Regions from separate parts of the Mesorhizobium sp. M7A.F.Ce.TU.012.03.2.1 genome, predicted to be linked through region 3. Evidence: riboswitches for the same ligand, from Rfam matches in the RefSeq annotation. Region 3 holds a riboswitch; each other region holds the start of a gene.
The links. A riboswitch is a leader RNA that binds a small molecule or an ion and turns the genes downstream of it on or off. The one in region 3 is predicted to bind cobalamin.
Positions count from the first base shown of each region.

Region 1 (3,607 bases), 1.3 Mb from region 3:
GGAAGCGGCGATGGCCGGTGCGCTCGGCCTGGCGCTCGCCGGGCCGCGCAGCTACGGCGGCGTGCTCGTGGACGACGTCTTCATGGGCGAAGGTGGGCGGCGCGAGGCCGACAGCGTCGACATAAGGCGAGCGCTGAAACTCTATCGCGTCGCCGACTATCTGCTGATCGCGCTGTTTGGGTTGGTCGCGGTCATGGTCATCGTGGCGTGATCTACTTCACCCTCCCCCTTGTGGGGAGGGTAAGAAACGCTCAGAACTCGATCCCCTGCTGCGCTTTCACGCCTGCGGAAAAATGGTGCTTGGTCACGCCCATTTCGGTGACGAGGTCGGCGGCCTCAATCAGCGCCGGCTTGGCGTTGCGGCCGGTGACCACGACATGCAGGCCCTCACGCCGCGCCTTCAACGCCACAACCACTTTGTCCAGGTCGAGATAATCGTAGCGCAGCGCAATGTTCAGTTCGTCGAGCACCAGCAGGCTGATCGACGGATCGGCCATCAGTTCGAGCACCTTGGCCCAGGCGGCTTCGGCGGCGGTGATGTCGCGCTTCAGGTCCTGCGTTTCCCAGGTGAACCCCTCGCCCATCGCGTGCCAGACGACGCGGTCGCCGAAGGCGGCGAAGGCGTCCTTCTCGCCGGTGTGCCACTTGCCCTTGATGAACTGGACGACGCCGACGCGCTTGCCGTAGCCGAGCATCCGCAGCGCCAGGCCGAAGGCAGCCGTGGTCTTGCCCTTGCCGGGACCGGTGTTGACGATCAGCAATCCCTTCTCGACCGTCTTGCTCGCCACCTCGGCATCCTGCACCGCCTTGCGCTTGGCCATCTTGGCGCGGTGGCGTTCTTCGTCCTTATCGTCGATGTCGGTCATGTCATTTCACCTTGAGCGGCAGCCCCGCCACCATCAGCAGCACCATGTCGGCGACGGCGGCGACCTGCTGGTTGAGCCGGCCGGCGGCATCGCGAAACCGGCGCGCCAGTGCATTGTCCGGCACGATACCTTGGCCGACTTCATTGGATACCACGAACCATGGCCCGCGCGGCCGCGACAGCACCTCCGCCAATCGCCGGCATTCCAGCTCGAAATCGTGTTCAGCCAGCATGTGGTTGGTCAGCCACAGCGTCAGGCAGTCGACAAGCACCGGCCGATCCTCCGGCAAGGCGGCAAGCGTACCTCTTGCCGGAGCGCGCACCGCCGATGAGGAAGGTCAGTGTCTTGCGATCAGGCAAAGCTGTCGCGCAGGCTGGTCGCGGTGCCGGTGAAGCGGCCACGCACCACACCGACGACCGCGCCGAGCACCAGCCAGAACACCAGATTGGTCACGGTCACCGCCACCACGAACTGGTGATGCAGCCCTTCCGGAATCGCCGTCTCGTAACTGCCGGGCTGCGGCGCACCGACAATATGCGGCGCGACGATCAAAAGGACGGCAAGGATCGCCAGCGGCAGCGACTTGCGGAACGCGATCAGGCCGAGACCGGCGGCGGTCGCCGCCACCGTTGCCCACCACCAGATCTGGCGCTGGGTGAGATCGGCGGCCGGCATGGCCGGCAGTTCCGGCGGCAGGCCGAGGCCAGGCGCCAGCGTGAACACGGCGAAGCCGGCCAGGCCCCAGAACACGCCCTGGCGCCAGCCACCGATGCCGCCGGCGAATTCGGAGACCGCGACCAGGATCAAGGCGAAGCCGATGCCGGTGACAATGTTGGCAAGCACGCTGAAGGCGAAACGCTCGAAACCGTCTGCCGGCGCCCAGCCTTCGTCTGCCGGAGCGGCTTCCGCCGCCGGGGCAGCAGAGTTCATGGCATCTCCCGCCGGTGCAGTTGTGCTCATGGCATTGCTATCCGTTGCGGCCGGAGCGGCATGGTCATGGTGATGCCCGCCGCCCGCCTGTTCGTAGACTTCCGCCTTCAGGATCAGCGGCACGGTGGCATAGGCTTGCAGGCAGGCGAGGACGACGCCGGCCACGATCGAATGGCGATAGTCGTGAGCCGCATTGTGGACCGCATCGATATGCGAGAAGCCGACAAAGCCCATCACGAAAACGCCGAGCAGCGCGGCAAGAGCGAGCTGCATGAAGCGCGACTGCGAGGAGACGGAGGTGCCGAGGGAGACGGAAGCGGTAGTCATGTCTTGTCCTTTCGCCCTCCACCCGAGGGCATCGAAGTCAGTTTCCTGTCGCCGGCAGGTCTCCTGGCTCACGGATCAGCGTCCTTCCCCACCTTCCCGAAGAAAAAATCCTCAGTGGTTTATGGGGAGGACTACCGCACACAGTTGCGGGGGCAGCCACGGCATTGGGCGAAATTCGCCCTCACCGCATTCCCTCTTGGCTCCAAAATGGAACCGGCGACACCGATGATTATAGGCAGAATCCTCGCTTCCGGCAAACCAAATTCCGCCGGTGACCATTGCGAATGCGCCATGAAGGTCAAAGTGATTTCGGCAGATAGCGCCACGTCACAAAGCCGCAGACCGCCGCCAGCAGACCGAGCGTGACGAACACCGAGCCCAGGCCGAAGAAGGCCAGCGCCACCGAATAGACCAGCGGCGGCGTCAACTCGGAAAAGTCGAGATAGGTGCGGTAGACCGCTGCCATCTGAGATCTTTCATAGGAGCGCACCGAGCGCATGAAGGCGGTCGAGCCGAGGGCGTCGAGCGCAATGGTGAAGAAGGCACCGCAGAGCAGGAAGGTGCCGGTAAGCAGCGGCACGGTTTCGCCGACGAAGCCCGCCGCCAAAAGCGCGGCCGACATGGCGAAATAGGCGAATGTCATAGTCCCGCGGCCACCAAAGCGCTTTCCTGCCTTGCCCCAGAAAATCGCCATGAACAACAGCGCATTGCCGGCCGAAACCAGCAGGCCGCCGGCCAGCTTACCCTCACCTGTGATGACCATGAACAGCGGCCCATAGACGAAGAACGTCGTCCAGAAGCAGGAGCGGCCGAAGGCGATCAGCCAAGCCAGCCTGAGCCTGGGCTGCGCCACGAAGCGGCCGATATTGGCGAGCGGATTGACGGGGCGCGTCTTGCCCGGACGGATAGACTGGTTGTCGCCGAGGCGGTAGGTCCAGAACAGCGCCAGCAGGGCAAACGCGAACACCGCGACCGCACCATGCGCGGCATAGATGCCGAAGCGCGTGTAGAGGAAGATGCCGAGCGTCGGCCCACCGGTCCAGGCCAGCATCGACCACGCCATGCGCAGCGATTCGGCCTGCATGAAGTCGGTCTTGCGGATGTGGTCCATGATGTAGAGATTGAGCGTGATCGACAGCGCGCTGGCGCCCATCACCCGGCACAGCATGCCGGCCAGTTGCCCGGCAAGCGTGTCGGTGACGAAGAACAGCGAGCCGACGGCCAGCAGGCAGGCGCCTGATGTGTAGACCCAGCGCCGGGCAAAACGGCGGATCAGCATCGGCATGAACAATGTCACCGACAGGCCGAGCATCGCCACGACTGTGTAGAGCATCGACACGATCTGCTCGTTGTGCAGGATCTCGTAGGCCTGGATCGGGATGACGCTCGACACCGTGGCGCGGGCGAAGGATTCGACCGCATAGAGCGACGCGAAGGTGCGCGCGTCCGCGGCCTTGAGAGCCGGCAGCCAGATCGGATGGCGC
Region 1 covers NZ_CP034779.1:4,473,907-4,477,513, reverse strand. The annotation lists gene cbiB (adenosylcobinamide-phosphate synthase CbiB) at 1-211, shown strand, start outside; gene cobO (cob(I)yrinic acid a,c-diamide adenosyltransferase) at 252-866, opposite strand; partial or broken gene EJ079_RS21930 (bifunctional adenosylcobinamide kinase/adenosylcobinamide-phosphate guanylyltransferase) at 868-1,164, opposite strand; gene EJ079_RS33590 (CbtA family protein) at 1,218-2,123, opposite strand; cobalamin riboswitch at 2,159-2,356, opposite strand; gene EJ079_RS21920 (MFS transporter) at 2,422-3,607, opposite strand, start outside.
Region 1: linked by a shared signal. The riboswitch ahead of EJ079_RS33590 (CbtA family protein) and the one ahead of EJ079_RS28470 (ABC transporter ATP-binding protein) in region 3 are both predicted to bind cobalamin.

Region 2 (3,607 bases), 1.3 Mb from region 3:
GCGAGTGCTGTTTCCACGAAGGCCAGGGATGCCGGGTCCTTGAGGCTGGAGACGAAGATTGGGACCGGGTTGATGCCGCGCTGTCGCAGAGCTTCAAAAAGTGCGTCGATTGGCGCGACATCGGCGGCCAGCAGCATCGAGCGGTAGAACAGGATAGGCACGACCTTTCCCTCCCCCTCGAGGGGAGGGTGGCCCGCAGGGCCGGGTGGGGTCGGTACGACCGGACGCGGCGTTTCTTTGAGTCGGCGCGCCTCGGAGAGGACCCCACCCCCGGCCTGCGGCCGGACCCTCCCCTCGAGGGGGAGGGGGACGACGCCGCGGCCGGGTTCGTAGTAGCCAGCTTTGGGCACGGCGACCGGTTCGACGAAAGGCGCATCCGACCCCGCCAGCCGCGCCAATCTCCGCACCAGCGCGCTCATATTCGCCGGGCCGCCCTCGCGGAAATAGTCGAGCAGGCCGTCCAACTCTTCGCGCGGCAACGTCGAGGCTTCGATCAGGCGCAGATCCTCGTCGCGGCATTCGCCGGGCAGCAGTGCCAGCTTTATGCCGCGTTCGCGGGCAGTCGAGGCGAGCTGGTCGCAGCCGTAGCGCCACCAGTCGTAGCCGCCGAGGATGCGCACCAGGATGATCTTGGCGTGGCGGGCGACGCTGTCGACCCAGAGGTCGACGGACATGGGATGGCGCAGGTCACGCAGGGCGGCCAGCCGCATCGAGGGCCGGCGGCCGGCATCGGCCTTCCAGGCGGCTGCCAGTCCGGCGAGATCGCTGTCGGTGAAGGACAGGGCCACGATATCCGCCGGCGTCTGCCGCAGATCGACCGGCTCGGCGAGGTCGTCGAGCGAGGCGGATGTCGTGGTGAGGATGTGCATCGCGACCCGTGTCCGAAATCAGCCGGCGAGTATACGCTCGATCGCCGGGCGGTTCAGCCCCTTCAGGCCGATGACGACGAGACGCGAGCGGCGGTCGTCCTGCGCGGTCCAGGCGCGGTCATAGTAATGATTGACGCGCGGCCCGACGGCCTGCAGCAAGAGCCGCATCGGCTTGCCGCCGACTTCGACGAAGCCTTTTACGCGCAGCACGTTCTCTTCTTCTGCGACGGTGGCGACGCGCTTTGCCAGCTCGTCCGGATTGGCGATCGAGGCAATGTCGACGATGAAGGTGTCGAAGTCGTCATGCTCGTGGTCGAACGCGCCGTCATGATGGGACTTGCGGTTCTCGATGTCGTCCTCGACGGCCAGACCGAGCCCGAGCAGCACCGAGGGATCGACCTTGCCATGCGACGTCGGCACGATCTTCACGGCGCGGGCGGAGTGTTCGTTGATGATGGCGTTGGCGCGGGCGGTGCCGGCTGCGTCCATCAGGTCGCTTTTCGACAGGATGATCAGGTCGGCGCAGGCGATCTGATCCTCGAACAGTTCTTCCACCGGGTCGTCGTGGTCGAGCGTCTCGTCCCCGGCGCGCTGCGCCTGCAGAGCATCCATGTCGTTGGCGACGCGGCCTTCGGCCAAGGCCGGCCCGTCGACCACGGCGATGACGCCGTCGACAGTCACCCGGCTTTTCACGCTCGGCCACTGAAAGGCCTGGACCAGCGGCTTGGGCAGCGCCAGGCCCGAAGTCTCGATCAGGATGTGGTCGACCCTCGGCGTCAGCGACAGGATCTTGTCAAGCGCCGGGACGAAATCATCGGCGACGGTGCAGCAGATGCAGCCATTGGCCAGTTCGACGATGTTTTCCTCCGGGCAGGTGTCGATGCCGCAGCCCTTCAGGATCTCGCCGTCGATGCCGATGTCGCCGAATTCGTTGACGATGATGGCTATGCGCTTGCCGCCGGCGTTTTCCAGGAGATGGCGGACCAGCGTCGTCTTGCCGGCGCCGAGGAAGCCGGTGACGACGGTGCAGGGAACGCGGGAGAGGTTCGCAGACGAATCTGGGGCAGTCATGGTCAGTCCTTCAGCAGGTCGAGGGGAGGGATGCGGGCAACGAGGCCGCGCTTCAGGCTATCGGGGCGGCCACGCCAGGGAATGAGACCGTCGGTCGAGGTGGCGAAAAGCTTGGCGCCCGTGACGAGGTCGGCGCCGCTGGTCTCGGTCAGGTCGCCAAAGACATAGCTCCAGCAGCCGTCGCGCAGGATGGCGGCGCTGAGGCGCCGCTTGCAATTGCCAAGGCATTCGACGCTGCGGATGCGGATGTCGTCGCCGGATGCGGCGCGGCGCGTATCCTCCGCCAGCAATTCGCCGGCGCGGGGATGAGCGTCGGAGCCGGTCTCATCGCGACAGGAGGCGCAGACGATGATGGTGACGCCGGCCAAGGCATCATCATGGCCGGACGAAATATCCGCTGTGCCAGCCGAAAAACTGCTGTCGTGGTCCAAAGATCGGGCTCCTTGCCCGGAAACCCGCCGGGCGATCGGATTCTAAAGTCGCAGACGGCAGGTCTCCTGGCTCGCGGGTCATCGCCTTGGGTAGCCGCCTTCCCGGGAACTCCCAGTGGCTTTCGGCCTTGGCTCTTCGCTTACAGTTGCGGGGACAGCCGCGGATTTGGGATTTTGCCCCGCACCGCATTCCCTCTTAGCTCTTGCCGTTGCGGGCAAGAGACCATCTGACCCGGATTTAGGCTTTTGCGGGCGGCGGTGTCAACGCGAGCTTACGACATGGCGATGTCGGCCAGCGCCGGACCCAAATCGCCGGCCGGGGTCACTTCCATGCGCTCAAGACCAAGCCAGCCCTGCATCTGCTTCAATTCCTCGAACAGTTCTGCAGCGGTTTCAGGCGGCGCACCCGGCTCGGCATAGGCCGCATGGACCCGCAGTATGCTGGCCGGACGGTCGGCCTTGAGGTCGACGCGTGCCACGATCCTGTCGCCGAGCAGGAACGGCAGGACATAATAGCCGTATTGCCGCTTGTCGGCAGGCGTGTAGATCTCGATGCGGTAATGGAAATCGAACAGCCGCTCGGTGCGCGATCGTTCGAAGACGACCGGATCGAAGGGCGCCAGCAGGGCGCGGGCCTCGACTTTGCGCGGCAGGCGGGCGTCCCGGTGAAGATAGGCCGGCTTGTCCCAGCCTTCGACACGCACCGGCAGCAATTCGCCTGTTTCGACGAGCTCCTCCAGCCGGCCCTTCATGTCCGCCGGCGAAAGCCGAAAATAATCGCGCAAATCGCCTGAAGTCGCCACGCCGTGGGCGCGGGCGGAAATGCGCAGCAATTCGCGGTGCGCGTCCTCAGGCGTCGGCACCGGCAGATCGAGGACCGCCTGCGGCAGCACGCGCTCGGGCAGATCATAGAAGCGCTCGAAACCGCGACGGTGCGCCGTGGTGATGCGTCCGGCCCAGAACAGCCATTCGAAGGCATGCTTGGCGTGGCTCCAGCCCCACCAGCCGCCCGAGCCTTTCTGGCCTTCGAGCGCGGAAGCGGCGATCGGGCCGCGCTCGGCGACCTGGCGGTAGATCTCCTCGATATAGGCGGCATGTTCGCGGCCCCATTTGGCGAGCCCCAGATACATTTCCTCGCCGCGCTCGGCGCGCTGCATGCGCCAGCGCATCAGCGGGTACGTCTCCACCGGCAGGAAGGAAGCCTCATGCGCCCAGTATTCGAAAACCGTGCGCTTG
Region 2 covers NZ_CP034779.1:4,406,814-4,410,420, forward strand. The annotation lists gene EJ079_RS21515 (cobaltochelatase subunit CobN) at 1-869, opposite strand, end outside; gene cobW (cobalamin biosynthesis protein CobW) at 888-1,940, opposite strand; gene EJ079_RS21525 (DUF1636 family protein) at 1,943-2,371, opposite strand; cobalamin riboswitch at 2,410-2,614, opposite strand; gene EJ079_RS21530 (winged helix-turn-helix domain-containing protein) at 2,644-3,607, opposite strand, start outside.
Region 2: linked by a shared signal. The riboswitch ahead of EJ079_RS21525 (DUF1636 family protein) and the one ahead of EJ079_RS28470 (ABC transporter ATP-binding protein) in region 3 are both predicted to bind cobalamin.

Region 3 (3,607 bases):
GTCCGCGATCTCATGCCCGGAGGCCGGCAGCCATTTGTTCCAGATCGTATTGACCGTACGGCGGATGGTCGAGATGTGTTCGCGGTGGGCAAAGACCGCATATTTCTGCGCCGGCACCCGCACCCGGTAGAAGTCCCTGGGCAGGTCGGAGAAGTCAGACACTTCGACGCCGGCGATGTAGTCGAAATTGCCGGCATCGTCGCCGTTGACGCAGACGCCATAGGCGACGTCGCCGGTCTCGCCCGGAATGTTGCCGATATAGGGGCCGAAGCGCTGCCACTGCATCGGGATGGCGGCGCTGGTTTCGCAGCTGTAGCGTTCGCCGAGGCCGGCGATCAGGAACGGCCGGCTGGTCTCGAAACGCGGCGGTTCGAGATTGGTGAGGAGGGACTGGTCCATCAGGATCGGCTCCACGAGGTCGAGCTTGTCGAGTGTGCCCTGCGCGCGCACCAGTTCCGGCGTGGTGCCGAACTGATCGCGGAAGGCACGGGTGAACGCCTCATGCGAGTTGTAGCCGGCGTCGAGCGCGACGGCGAGGATGTCGGGCGCCCCGCCCGCCAGCTTGCGCGCCGCCTCGGTCAGCCGGCGTGAGCGCATGTAGCCCATCACCGACCGGCCGGTGGCGGCGCCGAAGGCGCGCGTCACATGAAAACGCGACACGCCGCTGCTTTGCGCGACATCATCAAGCGAGATCGCCTCCGGCAGATGGCTTTCGACGAACCACAGCGCTTTCTCGGTCGGGTCCATTTTCTCCTCGCATTGGCCAGATCATCCTGCCGTTTCCTGGCACGGCCAGTTTGATCGAAATTGCGCATCCCGTGCAATCTGCGCCGATGCCGGTCGCCATCCGGCCAACCGCCCCATGAGCTTTCGCTTGACAGCGACCGGCGTCATCTCTTAGGTATGTTATATTATTACATAAAGAGAGCATGCGATGCCTGTTTCCCTTAGCTGGCCCACCACTCCGTCCGAGAAATCCATTGCGGAGCGATTGGGGGAAACCTACGCTGAAGCGGTGATGGTCCCCGAGTCGAAAGGCGAGGGGTGAAAAGGGAACACGGTGAGGCCTGCTCAGGTCGAGACCGTGGCTGCCCCCGCAACTGTAAGCGGCGAGCAAAATCCGTGAATGCCACTGGCCGGCAAGGCTGGGAAGGCTTGATGGCGCAACGACCCGTGAGCCAGGAGACCTGCCATCACTGAGTTGACCGGACGGGGTGTGCCGGGAGGAAACGCGAGGCCCGGTCTTGTCGGCCGGTTCGCCAGCTTCCTTCCGTCGCCAGTTTTTGAAAGTGACGGAAAGTTGGACGGCTCCATCCATCGCATCGTCGTATATACGCTTTGCCGTCCCGGCAAGCCGGCGGGCAGCAGCCGATGACCGTAGCGCTTCTCGAAGCCCGTGACCTCTGCGTCACGGCGAACGGGCGGGATCTGGTTCAGGCGGTCAGCTTCTCGGTGGCCGCCGGCGATCGCCTTGCCATCATCGGTCCCAACGGCGCCGGCAAGACGACGCTGCTGCGCATGCTGTCGGGCATGCTGCGTCCGAGCTCCGGCGAGGTGAAGCTCGGCGGGCGCCGCCTGGACAGGATTTCAGCCGCCGAACGGGCGCTGCACATTGCCGTGGTCGGCCAGACCGACCAGCCCGATCCGCGGCTGGCGGTGATCGACTATGTCGAGCTTGGCCGGGTTCCGCACGCCGGGCTGCGGCGCAGGAGCGAGGAGCGCGAGATCGTCGTCGATGCACTGCGCCGGACCGGCCTGCTGCCGCTATTTGGCCGCACCATCGGCTCGCTGTCGGGCGGCGAGCGCCAGCGCGCCCAACTTGCGCGCGCTATCGCCCAGCAGCCAAAAATCCTGTTCCTCGACGAGCCGACCAACCATCTCGACCCGCGTGCCCGCGGCGAACTGCTCGACCTCGTGGCAGGCTTCGAGATGACGGTGATCGCGGTGCTGCACGATCTGGCGCTGGTGGCACCGTTCGCCACCAGGGTGGCGGTGATGAACCATGCCCGTCTGCAAGCGCTCGCCGCACCGCGCGAAGCGCTGACCCAAAAGCTGATCCGCGAGATTTTCGGCATCGATGTGCTGCGTCTGCGCCATCCGACCGAAGACCGCGAACTGACGGTGTTCGATGTGCCGAACCGTGCCGCGCCGCCGACGTGATTGAAGCCATTTCGTAGTCGACCCAATCCCATCCACAAGGAGCAAACCCGTGAAACGCCTGGCCTTTTCGCTTGTCTTCTCGCTGCTGGCCTCGACAGCCCTGGCCTTCCCGGTCACGGTCGACAGCTGCGGCAAGCCGCTGACCTTCGATGCGCCGCCGAAGCGCGCCGTCATCCAGGATCTCAACATGGCCGAGATGGCTTTCGCGCTGAAACTGCAGCCGTCGATCGTCGGCCTGACCGGCATCACCGGATGGTACAAGGTGGGTCCCGAATTCAAGGCCGAGCAGGGTTCGATCCCGGAACTGGCGCCGAAATATCCGACGCTCGAAAACCTCGTCGCGGTCGAGCCGGATTTCTTCTTCGCCGGCTGGTATTATGGCATGAAGCCGGGCGGCGAGGTGACACCCGATACGCTTGCCCCGCACGGCATCAAGACGCTGGTGCTGACGGAAAGCTGCGTCCATCTCGACAAGAGCCGTCCAGCCGCCTCGATGGACCTGCTCTATGGCGACGTCGAAAAGCTGGGCAAGATCTTCGGCAAGGAGGCCGAGGCGGAGAAGCTTGTTGCCGGCTGGAAGACGCGGCTCGCCGACATCACCGCCAAGGTCGGCAACGGCAAGGCAACGCGAGTGTTTCTCTATGATTCCGGCGAGGACAAACCGTTCACCGCAGGCAAGTTCGCCATCCCCAGCGCCATGATATCAGCCGCCGGCGGCGACACCGCCGGCTCGATGCTTTCCTGGCCGGCGAAAATGCCGCCGAAAGTCTTGGCGTGCCGGTGGCGCGCATGCGCAGGATGACCTTTCTCGTCGCTGCCTTCTCGACGGCGATCCTGGTCTCGGTCGCCGGCGTTATCGGCTTCGTCGGACTGATGATCCCGCATCTGTCACGGCCGCTGGCGGGTCCCTTGCATCTGCGCCTGGTTGCCAGCTGTGCCGTCTTCGGCGCGGTGCTGTTGCTGGCCAGCGATCTTCTGGCCCGAACGCTGCTGCCGCCGCAGGAACTGCCGATCGGCATCATCACCAGCTCGGTCGGCGCGTTCTTCGTCGTCACCATGCTCATCCGCAACCGGCTGTGAGTGCGGTGGGCAACTGGGCGCCGGATCACACCGTCCAGAAATAGCGCACGAGGTGAAAGAACACCGGGGCAGCGAAGACCAGGCTGTCGGTGCGGTCCATCATGCCGCCATGGCCTTCGATCAGATGGCCCCAGTCCTTGACGCCCTGGTCGCGCTTGATGGCCGAGGCGACCAACCCGCCAAGAAATCCCATCGAGCAGGCGACGAAGGCCACGCCCGCTGCCTGTAGCGGCGAAAAGGGCGTGACGAATGACAACAACGCGCCCAGCAGGCTCGCCGACACCAGTCCGCCGATCGGGCCTTCCCAGGTTTTCGACGGCGAGACGTTCGGCGAAAAACGGTGTTTTCCAAAGAGCTTGCCGAAGAT
Region 3 covers NZ_CP034779.1:5,728,435-5,732,041, reverse strand. The annotation lists gene EJ079_RS28475 (AraC family transcriptional regulator) at 1-747, opposite strand, end outside; cobalamin riboswitch at 1,003-1,210, shown strand; gene EJ079_RS28470 (ABC transporter ATP-binding protein) at 1,372-2,160, shown strand; partial or broken gene EJ079_RS28465 (ABC transporter substrate-binding protein) at 2,210-2,881, shown strand; partial or broken gene EJ079_RS28460 (iron ABC transporter permease) at 2,881-3,240, shown strand; partial or broken gene EJ079_RS28455 (phosphatidate cytidylyltransferase) at 3,266-3,607, opposite strand.

Region 4 (3,607 bases), 500 kb from region 3:
AATGACCATCAATTCGATCTGGTCGCTGGCAAAGGCGTCGCCTGCCTCAGGGTCTTTCCCGGGGAAGAAGCTCATGGACTCTCCTTGTCGGCCGTCGAAGGCCGCCTGGCCGCGTCAGGCAAAGCGAATGGCCGCCTTTGCCCGCAGCTTGGCCGCCACCTCTCCGCGATTACGCGGATGCTGATGGGTTTCCAGGGAATCGAGCAGTTCGCGCGCCGAGGCCGCGATGGCTTCGACGGCATGGTCGAAGGCGTGCTGGTTCTGCTTCGAGGGCCGCGTCGTTCCGCTCAGCTTGCGGACGAACTGAAGAGCCGCGTCGCGCACCTCGTCAGGGGTTGCCGGCGGATCAAAATTGAACAGGGTCTTGATGTTTCTGCACATCGCTTCCGTATCTCCTCTTGTCCTTGAGCTCTTTCAATTGGGACGAGTTATATCCTCGATCATGATCATGTCCAAAAACCGGTGAGGCGAGGCCATCGTTCGGACCGGGCCTCAATCCGCGTCGAGCGGCTCCGTTCCGACCGGCTTGCCGTCGCGCGACAGCCTGATCTTCTCGACCTTGTCCTCGGCGGCCTTCAGCAGCCGGTCGCAATGCGCCTTCAGCGCCTCGCCACGTTCATAGATCTTGATCGACTGGTCGAGCGGCACGTCGCCACGCTCCAGATCATCGACGATCTTCTCCAGCGCATCGAGTGCCTGCTCGAAGCTCATCGCCTTGACGTCTTCGTTGGTCTCATCGGCCATCATTCATCCTTTCATCAGTCGCCCGACATGGGCGGCGACCGAAAATGCCAATCCCTGCAGATCGTAGCCGCCCTCGAGCAGGCTGACGAGCCGGTTGCCGCTGTGGCGTGCCGCGCGCTGCATCAGTTGGCCGGTCGCCCAATCGAAATCATCCTCGGTCAGATTGATCTCGGCCAGCGGATCGCGGTGGTGCGCGTCGAACCCCGCCGAAATGATAATCAGGTCGGGCGCGAAATTGTCGAGCGCGGGCAGGACGCGCGACAGGAAGGCATCGCGAAACACCTCGCTGCCAGTCTGCGGCGCCAGCGGCGCGTTGACGATGTTGCCGGCGCCCGTTTCGTTCTTCGCTCCGGTGCCGGGATAAAGCGGCATCTGGTGTGTCGAGCAATAGAGCACCGACGGATCGTCCCAGAAAATGTCCTGCGTGCCATTGCCGTGATGCACGTCCCAGTCGACGATGGCAACGCGTTCGACACCGTGTTTCTTCTGCGCATAACGCGCCGCGATCGCCGCCGTGTTGAACAGGCAGAAGCCCATGGCCGTGGTCTTTTCGGCATGATGGCCGGGCGGCCGGGCGGCGACGAAGACGTTGTCGGCGCGGCCCGAAAAGACGTCATCGACGGCGGCGTTGGCGGCGCCGATCGCGGTGATCGCCGCTTGCCAGCTCTTCGGACTGGCAGTGGTGTCGGCATCGATGCGGGCAATCCCCTCGTCGGGAATGGCGGCGCGCACGCGGGCGACGAAATCGGCGGGATGCGCGTAGAGGATGGTGGCCTCGTCGCCTTCCGGCGCCTGGATACGATCGAGCCCGGCAAAGGCTTCCTCATCGAGCACGCGCTCGATGGCACGCAAGCGGTCGGGCCGCTCGGGATGTCCGGGCGGCGTGAGATGCTCGAGGAAGATCGGATGGGTGTAGAGACGGGTGGTCATCGTCCTAATCTAGTGACCCGGATCGACAAAGGCCATGCACGGGCGGCCGATGACTGGGGAAAATCGCGACTGCGTCCATTCGCGTCGCTGCAAGCATTGGCGTCCTCAGCACTTCGGCGTAAGGTTTTTGGTACTGCCTGGTGCCCGCCGCAAGCGGGAGAATCGGGAACACGGTTGAATTCCGTGGCGTGCCCAACGCTGTGAGGGGGACCGCGCCGGTAAAATGCCACTGTCGATGACGGGAAGGCACCGGACGCGGGTTGATCCCGAGCCAGAAGACCGGCCTGGCAGGCATCGTCATCCGCATGGTCAGGCGGATGATATCAATTGCAATCGCAAGGGGACAAGCGATGCCGGAACACCTGACCGCTGCTGTTGGCGACGGATTTGACCAGAGTGCGCGCGATGCGGTCTATCGCGCCATGTTCACACGGCGCGACGTGCGCAGCCATTTCCTGCCCACCGCGATCGATGACGACGTGCTGGCGCGGCTGCTGCTTGCTGCCCATCACGCGCCATCGGTCGGCTTCATGCAGCCATGGAATTTCATTGTCATTCGTGACATCGAGCGACGGGCGGAGGTGCGCGACCTGTTCCTGGCCGCGCGCGAGCAGGAACTGCCGGCGATCGACGAAGAGCGGCAGGAACTCTACCGCAAGCTCAAGCTGGAAGGCATCTGCGAAAGCGCGCTCAACATCTGCATCACCTGCGACCGGCAGCGCTCGAAGGGTTCGCCGCTGGGACGCTGGCACAATCCGGAGATGGATCTCTACAGCACCGTCTGCGCGGTGCAGAATTTCTGGCTGGCCGCGCGTGCCGAGGGCGTCGGTGTAGGCTGGGTCAGTATCATCGAAGCGCAGGCGCTAAAGCGGCTGTTGGCCATTCCGGACCACGTAACGCCGATCGCCTATCTCTGCGTGGGCCGTGTTTCCGAGTTCGCTCCCAAACCGGACCTTGAAACGCATGGCTGGGGACGGCGGCTGCCGCTGCCGGAGCTGATCATGAGCGAGACCTTTTCCGGGCAAGGCGAGACACAGCTCAAATCCACCGTGGCGCGCCTCAACACCGTTTCTGCCTCACCAGACATCACCCGCCCGGCCGATCAGGGTGTGGCGCCGGCCGTAGCCCAGCGCGAACCGCCGAAGGAGGCGAGCGCCTTGTCCTTGAGCTCCCTGAACTTCGACGACGCCTCGGCCAGCCGGGCGTCCCAGGCCGGATCCGGCACCTGGCCCGCGATGGTCTTGAAATAGACCTGCATCAGGCAGGCGATGGCGAAGGGTTCAATGAACGCCGCCTTGAATGCCCAGGCGAAGACGATGGCGAGCACAAAAGCCCAGCCGGCGAGCTGGCCAGGCATCAGGAACAGAATCGCGCCGGCAGGCGCCAGCATCATCAGAAAGATGATGAACGACACGCCCCACATGATGACCGCCAGCCAGACGGCGTTCTTGACCATGACCTTGCCGTTCTGGGCATAGAGCACGACGCCCTGGCGCGCCGTCTCGAAGGGCGAGGCTGAATTGATGCGGATGTTGTAGCCGAGGATGATCTCGTCGACATAGGTCAGCGACAGGCGGATCACCGTGTTGATGAAGGAGACCAGGCCGCTCAGGCCCGGTATCGGCAGGAAGGCGGCGATGCCGCCGAGCAGGCCGGTGATGGCGCGGATGGCGCCCTTGACGAGTTGGTCGACGACGAAAAGGATGTTGGCCTCGGCGAAACGCTGGGTCACGATATCCCTGGCATAGGCGATCTGGTCCTGACCGCCGGGAATGTCGCGGCCGTCGATCAGATGAACCATGACGGCGATGTGGCCGGCCTTGACGACATAGAGGATGTATTCGCGGATCCAATACACAGCGATCGAGACGAGGCCAAACCCGACCACGCCGCCCCACAGGGCAAAGGACATGGGCCCGTCGGGATCAGTGGA
Region 4 covers NZ_CP034779.1:6,225,685-6,229,291, forward strand. The annotation lists gene EJ079_RS30880 (pirin family protein) at 1-75, opposite strand, end outside; gene EJ079_RS30885 (DUF2277 domain-containing protein) at 115-381, opposite strand; gene EJ079_RS30890 (exodeoxyribonuclease VII small subunit) at 493-744, opposite strand; gene EJ079_RS30895 (histone deacetylase family protein) at 748-1,674, opposite strand; cobalamin riboswitch at 1,796-1,977, shown strand; partial or broken gene bluB (5,6-dimethylbenzimidazole synthase) at 2,025-2,654, shown strand; gene EJ079_RS30905 (hypothetical protein) at 2,777-3,607, opposite strand, start outside.
Region 4: linked by a shared signal. The riboswitch ahead of bluB (5,6-dimethylbenzimidazole synthase) and the one ahead of EJ079_RS28470 (ABC transporter ATP-binding protein) in region 3 are both predicted to bind cobalamin.